DNA from 3 places in the Aminobacter aminovorans genome. Region 2 is predicted to be linked to each of the others. Evidence: predicted binding sites of a transcription regulator. Region 2 holds the regulator's gene; each other region holds the start of a gene.
What was found. The regulator LexA, encoded in region 2, represses DNA repair genes until DNA is damaged. The targets are predictions, from matches to a motif close to TGTTCNNNNTGTGTTCNG.
Positions count from the first base shown of each region.

Region 1 (3,247 bases), 1.3 Mb from region 2:
CGCCACATCTCCTCCGACTGGTCGGCGGCGGGCGCATCATCCTTCGACGCGCCGGGGCCGAGCACCAGTCTTTCGCGGTCCCATTCGGCCGAGCCGTGTGGCGTCAGGATCGCCCAATGCATGCCGGTGAAGCGACGCACGAAGAACGGTGCTGCCAATTCGAGGATGAAGTGGTCAGGCTCGAACCAGGCAACGAAGTGTTCGGCCTCGCCGTCGCCGATCTTTCGGAAGCGGACGAAGGCGTGCATCTTGTGCTCGTCGCGCCTGACCGAATTTTCCATCGCTTCGAAACGGCGCACGTCGGGGTCGGAAGCGATGCGGAGCAGATGCGGCTCGCTGCGCTGCCGCCACAGCAGCCGGTAGAGCAGGGCGAAGCGCTGGCTGTCGGAATGGCAGGCGACGATGGCGGCGCGGTCGATGAAGTCTCTCGAGACCCTGAATTCGACACCCGGGGTCGGCGCCGGCAGCTCGGTCGCTTCGCCGCCGACATGCCACTCGATGTCCTCGGGCTTCACCTCGTTTGTCGCCAGTCTTCGCGCGGCGTCGCGCCAGCCGTCGAAGTCGGTCGGGCCGGCGAGCTGCACGACATATGCGGCCAGCGACAAGGTGGGTTGGCATACCATCACAGCAGCTCGAGTTGTCGTGGCTTTGGCGCGATCGTCTCGCGCAGCCGTGCTGCGTCGGTCGTGGCACCCGGCGACCAACCATCGGCTATAATGAACGGGCGCACCCTGGCGATGGACTGGCACAGCCGGCCGACATCCTCGAGCCGCAGCCGCTTGAAGCGGCGGGTCTCGATGATGCGTTCCACGGCGCGCGTGCCGAAGCCCGGGATGCGCAGCAGCATCTCCTTGTCGGCGCGGTTGACGTCGAGGGGAAACGAGGCGCGATTGCGCAGCGCCCAGGCGAGCTTGGGGTCGATTTCCAAGTCGAGCATGCCGTCAGGCGTGCCGTCGAGGATCTCGCCCTGTTCAAAGCCGTAGAAACGCATCAGCCAGTCGGCCTGGTAGAGCCGGTGCTCGCGCATCAGCGGCGGCTTCTTCAGAGGCAGGGCAGAGGAGGCGTCGGGGATCGGGCTGAAGGCGGAGTAGTAGACGCGCCGCAACTGGTAGCTGCCGTAAAGGCGAGCGCTGGTCTTGAGGATGCCGGCATCTGAAGTGGCGTCGGCGCCGACGATCATCTGCGTCGACTGCCCGCCGGGAGCAAAGCGTTCACGCGTTTTCGTCCTCAATGTCGGCTCCGCCTTCTCCTCGATCTTCGAGCGCAACTTTGCCATCGAGACGCGGATCGTCTCCGGTCGCTTCTCCGGCGCCAGTCGTTTCACCCCCTCATCGGTCGGCAGTTCGACATTGATCGACAGGCGGTCGGCATAGAGGCCGGCCTTTTCGACCAACTCGGCCGAGGCTTCCGGGATCGTCTTGAGATGGATGTAGCCGCCGAACTTTTCGTCGAGCCTCAGCCGCCTGGCCACCTCCACCATCTCGGTCATGGTCTCGTCGGGCGAACGGATGACGCCGGAAGACAGGAACAATCCCTCGATGTAGTTGCGCTTGTAGAAATCCATGGTCAACCGCACCACCTCGTCGACCGTGAAGCGGGCGCGGCGGACATTGGAGGAGGAGCGGTTGATGCAGTAGCTGCAGTCGTAGATGCAGAAATTGGTCAGCAGGATCTTGAGCAGCGAAATGCAGCGGCCGTCGGGCGCGTAAGAGTGGCAGATGCCCATGCCCTCGGTCGAACCGATGCCGCGCGACTTAAGCGAGTCGCGGCCGCCGGCACCCGAAGAGGCGCAGGAGGCGTCATATTTCGCGGCGTCGGAAAGGATCGCGAGTTTCTCGGGGGTCGAAAGAACTGTCATTAGTTCATGATATGTTCTTTTGGCTGCCAAGGCCAGAGGGTTCGCTATGATGCGGCAAATTGTGAACGACGTGTCGGCGAATGGATGGCGGTATTAGCCGCCATCCCGGGGATCACACCTCGTGCAGATAAAGGTGGTAGTCGAGCTCGCTCACCGTGCGGGCGACGCGCAGGTATTCGCTTTCCTTGATCGCCGTAAACGTGCGGTGCAGGTCGTGGCCCAGCGCCTCGCGCAGGAATTCCGACGCTTTCGCCGCCTCGATCGCCGATCGCCAGTCCGGCGGCATCACGCTTTCGGTGCCTTCGGCCTGTTCGTAACCGTTGCCTGATGTCTCAGGACCGGGGTCCAGCTGTTCCTCCAGCCCCTTCGAGATGCCGGCGAGGATGGTCGCCGCGACGAGGTAGGGGTTGGCGTCGACGCCAGAGGGACGGTGCTCGATGCGGCGGTTCTTGGCGTCGCCCGCCGGCACGCGCAGCGCCACCGAGCGGTTGTTGACGCCCCAGGTCGGGGCCACCGGAGCGTAGGACTGGGAGACGAAGCGACGCCAGGAGTTGGCATGCGGCGCAAACACCAGCATCGATTCCGCCATCGTCTCGGCCAGGCCGCCGAGCGCGTGTAGCAGATTGGGCTCCCAGGTGCCTTCTTCGGCTTCGGTGAAGACGTTGTTGCCGTCGCTGTCGAGCAACGAGACGTGAAAATGCATGCCCGAGCCGGCATATTTCTCGATCGGCTTGGCCATGAAGCAGGCGGTGACACCGTGGCGGCGGGCCTGGGCACGCACCAGCCGCTTCAGCATCAGCAGGTCGTCGGCGGCCTGCATGACGTCCTTACGGTAGCGCAAAGTGAGTTCGTACTGGCCCGGCGCATATTCCGAGATCACCGTCTCGGCGGGAATGCCTTGTGCCTTGGCGGCGGCATAGATGTCGGAGAACAGCGGTTCCATGCCGTGCAGGTGGTCGACCGAATAGACTTCTGTCTTGCCGGACGCGCGGCCGTCGAGCACGGCACGGGCCGGTTGGACCTTGCCGTCGCCGTCGCGCTCGTTGGCGAGCAGGAAAAATTCGAGCTCGAAGGCGCCGGCGGGGTAGAGGCCCTTTTCGGCCAGCCTGTCGACCTGCCGCTTCAGCGCCAGCCGAGGGTCCGAGGTCATCGGCGCGCCGTCGAGATGGAACATCGACATCAGCACCTGGCCGCGGGCCGGGCTTGTGCCGTGCAAAGACTTCAGCGTGCCAGGGATCGGCCAGGCGCGCATGTCGCCGTCGCCAGAGTCCCAGATCAGGCCGGTTTCGTGGACGTCCTCGCCTGTGATGTCCAGGCCGAGGATGGAAATGGGCAGGTGGCGCCCGCCTTCGTAGAGCCCCATCAACTCATGGCGGCGGATGATCTTGC
Region 1 covers NZ_UFSM01000001.1:1,724,184-1,727,430, forward strand. The annotation lists gene DY201_RS08490 (UdgX family uracil-DNA binding protein) at 1-623, opposite strand, end outside; gene DY201_RS08495 (putative DNA modification/repair radical SAM protein) at 623-1,858, opposite strand; gene DY201_RS08500 (glutamine synthetase family protein) at 1,971-3,247, opposite strand, start outside.
Region 1: DY201_RS08495 (putative DNA modification/repair radical SAM protein) is a predicted target of LexA. The motif match lies at 1,860-1,877, and genes of this name have one in related genera.

Region 2 (3,247 bases):
ACGAGTGCCGGCCGCAATATCCGCGCCAGGGGTCTCGACTTCAAGCAGGACGACCTCATTCTGGATGCCGGACGCGTGCTCGACCCGGCAGCGCTCTCGCTGATCGCGGCTGCCAACCATCCCGGCGTCGAAGTGCTACGGGCACCTCTGGTAGCCATCATCGCCACCGGGGACGAACTGCTGCCGCCGGGCAGCAACCCCGGACCCGATCAGATCATTGCCTCCAACGCCTATGGTGTCGCGGCGATCGTTCAATCGGTCGGCGCGCGCGTGCTCGATCTCGGCATCGCCGCTGACCGCACCGAGGCAATCGCCGCATTGGTGGCGAAGGCGCTCGCAGCGGACGCTGACGTGATCGTCACGCTGGGCGGTGCTTCGGTCGGCGACCATGACCTCGTCCATCGAGTCCTCACCGATCTCGGCATGGCTCTCAACTTCTGGAAAATCGCCATGCGGCCCGGCAAGCCGCTGATGTTCGGCCGGCTTGGCGCCAGCCGCTGCGTCGGCCTGCCGGGAAATCCGGTCGCCAGCCTGATCTGCTCGCAGATCTTCCTGAAGCCCTTGGTGGCGAAGCTCGGTGGACGTTCCTATTCGCACGACATGCGCACGGGCATTCTCGACACGGCAATGGCCGCCAATGATCTGCGCCAGGATTTCGTCCGTGCGGCCGCGCGTGAAACCTCTGAGGGTCTCGTCGTCACGCCTTACCTGGTCCAGGATTCCTCGATGCTGCGCACGCTGGCCGCCGCCAACTGCGCCATCGTGCGGGCGCCCTTCGCACCGGCGATCGATGCCGGCAGCGCCTGCCAGGTGATGATGCTTCGCTGAAGCAAGCGCCTCCAGCCTTCACGAAATATCAACGGTTGCGGAACACAACTGGAACATATAGTGTTTGTTCTGGGTTTGTTTTTCTTCTGATTCCTCGGGGGTGGCGATGCTGACGCGCAAACAACACGAGCTTTTGCTATTCATCCACGAGCGGCTGAAGGAGGCGGGCATTCCGCCGTCGTTCGACGAGATGAAGGAAGCACTCGACCTCGCCTCCAAGTCCGGCATCCATCGCCTGATCACAGCTCTGGAAGAGCGCGGCTTCATCAGGCGCCTGCCCAACCGGGCCCGTGCACTCGAAGTGCTGCGCCTGCCCGATTCCATCGCGCCAGGCCTGAACGCGGCGAGGAAGTTCTCGCCCAGCGTCATCGAGGGCAGCCTTGGACGCAAACCGGATCCTTCACGCAGCATGTCGGCCGGCAATGACGACGATGTTGCATCGGCGGTTGCCATTCCCGTCATGGGACGCATCGCGGCCGGTGTGCCGATCGACGCCATCCAGCACAAGACCCATTCGATTTCAGTGCCGCCTGACATGATCATGGGCGGCGAGCATTACGCGCTTGAGGTCAAGGGCGACTCGATGATCGAGGCCGGCATCTTCGACGGCGACACTGTCGTCATCCGCAGTTCGACCACGGCCAATCCGGGCGAGATCATCGTCGCCCTTGTCGACGATGAGGAAGCGACGCTCAAGCGCTTCCGCCGCAAGGGCGCCTCGATCGCACTCGAGGCCGCCAATCCCGCTTACGAAACCCGCATCTTCGGGCCCGACAGGGTCAAGGTGCAGGGCAAGCTTGTCGGACTGATCCGCCGCTACTGATTTTCGGAGATTGCGGACTGCAAACATCGAAGGGCGGCTTTGACTACCGTCTGTGACTGTTCAGTATGCCGACCGCAATCCGCTACCCGGCCGATCTGCGCTTGGCTATGGTGACGCTGCTGGTGACTGCGTTGGGGCGGGTGTCGGCCTCTCTGGCTGTACCGTAGGTTGCGCCGTCGGCGCTTTCGGAGGTCTCTCGGCACGCTTGTAGGACGCCAGTCCCCGTGCTTCGCGTGAGAACTGGCGCTGGATGTGCCACGGGCGGTAGGGTTCTGGCACGGCGTGGCGAATGTCGATCTTCAGGCTGCTTGCTGTCTGATGCGTGATGAATATCGCGGCACTGCCGAGGCGCGCCAGTTCGCGCTTGGTAAGCACAACAGGCGCGGTCGACGTCGCCCCGGAGCAGATTCCGCCGGCCGTGGCATCGTCGACCACGATGAAATCCGCGCTGTCGCAGGCACGTGCAGCGGCTTCAGCATTCGCCGCATGGATGATCCGCTCGCCCGCCGCTCCTTGGACAGCACAGAGTTCCTCGCCGCAGACGAAGTTTCCTGCGGCCGCGACATTCACTGACGGTTTTTTCGCACTCGGGTCGGATGAATTGTCCGTACCGGCGGCGCGATCCATCGCCGGGCGTGCCGGGCTGACGACAGTTTCGGCCATCAGCGCGCGCTGCCAGTTGTCGACGGTGAATTGGTTCGGCCGGGCGCGATTGACGGCCAGCTTGCCGCCGCCGACCGGCACGCCGACGAGGCGGCCGTCTTCCGAAACGAGGACGTCTGGCGTTTCCGTTTCCACCACCATCAGCAGTCCTAGGGCAGCGAAGGGCAGTGCCGCTATGCGCAGCCAGGTCGTCGCCGTCGACGCAATGACGAGTGCTGCGGTGAACAGCAGCACTGCATGCGGCGAAACAAGGCCAACCGCGTCGACCGGCGAATATGCCGAGAACCACGTGGCGATGCCAATCATTCCTTTCAGGCCGGCCCCCATCGTGTCGAGGAAGAGGCCGTCGAGCCCGAGCGGCATGAAAATCCCTGCCATGACCGCGAAAGGCATCACCAGGACCGACACAAGCGGCGTGACTGCAAGATTGGCGAACAGGCTGAGCGGCGATACGCGTTGAAAATGCCAGGCGCCGAACACGCTGGTCGCCAGCCCGGCAATCACCGAGGTCGCGACGAGGCCGACCGCAACTGCCGCAGACCAGTGCCAGATCTTCGACGGCAGCGACCTTTGGACGACCGGCATCGCTTGTTCTTCCCGCCTTTCAGACCACCAGGCATAGGCACTGACAAGGGCGGCTGTGGCGGCAAACGACATCTGAAAGCTCGGCCCGACGACCTCATGGGGCGAGATCAGGATCACCACGACGGCGGAGATTGCGAGGTTGCGCATGGTGAGTGCTGCGCGATCGAACAGCACTGCCGTCAGCATCACCGCCAGCATGATGAAACTGCGCTGCGCCGCGACCTCGGCGCCGGAAATGAACAGATAGCCTCCGGTCGCAGCCAGGGCAGCACCTGCCGCATATTTCTTGACCGGCCGGCATGAGGTGAAGGCGGGAAAGGCAGCGAAGGACAGCCGCATCAGCAGCAT
Region 2 covers NZ_UFSM01000001.1:3,023,747-3,026,993, reverse strand. The annotation lists gene DY201_RS14915 (molybdopterin molybdotransferase MoeA) at 1-828, shown strand, start outside; gene lexA (transcriptional repressor LexA) at 935-1,651, shown strand; gene DY201_RS14905 (ComEC/Rec2 family competence protein) at 1,757-3,247, opposite strand, start outside.

Region 3 (3,247 bases), 1.6 Mb from region 2:
TTTGACATGGCTTGCGGAAGGCCGGCTCGGACTTCCGCAACCATGCGATTTCGCCCGCCGACTTTTGGAAAGCAGTGACATGACGCAGCCAGACATCCTCGTCCGCAACGTGACGGCGATCACCGTCGACCCGGAACGCCGGGTGATCGACCGCGCCTGGATCGCTGTCACCGGCGACCGCATCAGCGCCATCGGTGGCGACGGCGACGCCGAGCCTGTCGGCGCCAGGGACATCATCGACGGCACAGGAATGGTGGCGATGCCCGGCTTGATCGACAGCCATTCGCATGCCGGCCACGGGCTGGTGCGCAATGCCGGCGCCGGGCTCGACAGCTGGTTCGACGCCTGCGAGGAGATCTACGCGCGCGGCTCGACGCCGGACTTCTGGCGCGCCGAGGCGCGCATGACCCAGCTCGAACGCCTGCGTGGCGGCATCACCACCGGTATGACGCTGCTCGGCGGCGGCGCCGATATCTACCGCACCGACGATCCCATCTATGGCGACGCGCATTGCGGTGCGACCACCGAATCCGGGCTGCGCACCTTCATGGCCGTCGGCCCCGGCCGGACGCCCTTCCCGAAAAACTACCGCCAGTTCTCGGAGACCGGTCAGGCGCGCGACGTATCCGTCGGCTTCGAGCGCCAGCTCGAGGTCAGCGAAATCCTGATCGATCGCTGGAACGACCTGCTCGGCCGCGGCACCGGCGTGTGCCTTGTCATGCCGGTCTATTATGCCGCCCAGGTGGCGGATGCCGATGCCCGACGGCAGGTCGTCGAGATGGGCGAAGCGGTCATGGATCTGCGCCGTCGCAAGGGCGTGCTGTTCACCCAGGACGGCCACCGCGACGGGTCGATCGCGCTGGCGCGCGATCTTGGTGTCCTCGGTGAGTTCGCGCTTCTGGGTCATAGCGTCGACCTCACCGAGGAAGATTTCGCAGCACTGAAGGAGACAGGCGCGTCGATCATCCACAATCCGAGCGCCATCATGTCGATCTATGGCCGCTGCCCGGTGCCGGAGCTGCTCGAGGCTGGCATCACGGTCTGCCTGGGTTCGGACGCGGCCGCCCCCGACCGCGGCTACGACATGTTCCGCCACATGGCGCAGTGCATGCACTACCACCGCCGCCATTTCCGCGACCCGGCCTATCTGCCGCCCGGCAAGACCATCGAGATGGCAACGATCGACGCTGCCAGCGCGCTTGGCCTGGAGAAGGAACTGGGGTCGCTGGAGCATGGCAAGAAGGCCGACATCGTGCTGGTCGACATGCGCAAGCCGCATCTCTACCCGCCCGTCATGCCGGTGACGCGCATCGCCCATTTCGCCAACGCCGCCGACGTCGACACCGTCATCGTCAACGGCAAGGTGTTGATGCGCAGCCGCAGGACCGACCATCTCGACGCCGAGGACATCCTCGCCGATGCCGCCGAGCAGGCGGCACTCGCCTTCGAGCGTGTCGGGCTGACACATCTGCTGGAAGAACCTGAGGAGTTCTGGCGCAACGCGCGTCAGCCGCTGCAGCTCTGAGCCTCAGCCCAGCAACGGCCAGTTGCCGACGCTCCGGCGGCGGCCACTGGCCGAACGATGCAGGAGATGAAACTCCGTGATCGGGACGACGATCGGCCGGTCGAGAGGCGTTTCCGGGACGAGCCTGTCGGCGTAGAGCACGGTGCAGTGGGGCACTAAACCGGCGCGCCGGCGTAGCCGGAGCCCCGCACGGTTCAACGCATCGATGATCCGGCGTTCGAGCTCCACCACCTTATCGGCACCCTTGCCGCACAGCAGAACCAGCGGTTTCGATTCCCGGTTGTGGAAGCTGGCGATGCGGTCGAAGGCCAGCTCGAATGCCGGCACTCTGACTGTCGCGGCGGCGGCCGAGGCGTCATGCACCGTGGTTCGGTCGATCTCCCCGCCGTTGTGAAGCCCCACCAGCGAGACGTGCAGCTGTCCTGCATCGCGTGGCTTCCCGGACAGGCCATGGCTGCGGCGGGTATGGTCCGCCACCGTCGCCATCTGCGCCGACTGAGCCGGATGCAGACGAAACATCAGCCTGTCTGCGTCGGACCTTGCCTGCCTTGGCCAACGCGACGGTGGTCGCAAACCAAGCGAAGTTGCTCCGAAGTCGAACTGGAGTTGCCGCGACATGACTTCCTCCTTTTTAAGAACAAAGAAGGAATATGCTAAGTTTATTTTCCGAACCCGGCAATCCTGCTTCCAGAGCCCGTCGAAGGCGATCTAGCTCTGCTCTCTCAACCAGTCTGCCAGCGACGGCCTGACATGCCCGGCGCGGCCATGCATGACCTCGGCTGCACACATCGAGTTCACCACGGCCTCCTCGGTTGCTTCGGCCGCAGCGCGGAACAGGCGATCGATGCGGTTTTCGTTGAGGGCGGAGATGGAAACGAAGTCGGCACGCTCGTCATGATCGAAGGTCTGGGCGGTCGAGAAGCCGAGCGCGATGTCGCCGCTGCCATGCCCCCAATAGGCGCCGAGCCTGGCGAGACCGGCGCCGCAGCGGCGGACGACGCGCTTGAGCTGTCGGTGTTCCATCGCGATGTCAGTGGCGAGGATGACGATGACCGAGCCCTTCTCGGCCTCTCGCCTGCTGCGCGGATCGGGGCGACGACCATCGGGAAGGACGAGATCGCCGGCGCGGCCGAAATTGGTCAGCACCAGCACGCCGACATGATGCGCGCTGCCGGCCAACTCGATGCGGCGCGAGGCAGTGCCGATGCCACCCTTGAAACCGAAGCAGCTCATGCCAGTGCCGGCGCCGATATTGCCTTCGGCAACCGGCCCGGACGCGGCTGTTGCAAGCGCTGCGCGGGCATCGTCCTCGGTGACGGCGAGCGCCTGGATGTCGCTGAGATGGCCGTCATTGCACTCCATGACCACGGGATTGACCGTCGACGTCTCGCGGCCGATGTCCGGATTCTCCAGAACCGCCGCGCGGATCAGCGCGTTGGCGCAGGTGCCGACGCCGAAGGTGTTGGTGAGCAGGATCGGCGTCTCGATCGAACCGAGCTCGTCGACCTGCATCAGGCCGGTGCTCTTGCCGAAGCCGTTGATGACATCGCAGGCGGCCAACACCTTATTGCGGTACATGTTACCGCCATGGGGCAGGACCGCGCTCACGCCGGTGTTGAGGTCGCCCGAGCGAATGGTGCGATGGCCGATGGCCACGCCTGAACGTCGGTGATGGCGTTGAGCGGTCCGGTCGGCGACGTGCCGAAGGAGATGCCGAGCTCG
Region 3 covers NZ_UFSM01000001.1:4,580,027-4,583,273, forward strand. The annotation lists gene DY201_RS22600 (amidohydrolase family protein) at 80-1,525, shown strand; gene DY201_RS22605 (2'-5' RNA ligase family protein) at 1,529-2,044, opposite strand; partial or broken gene DY201_RS22610 (DmpA family aminopeptidase) at 2,234-3,247, opposite strand, start outside.
Region 3: DY201_RS22605 (2'-5' RNA ligase family protein) is a predicted target of LexA. The motif match lies at 2,159-2,176, and genes of this name have one in related genera.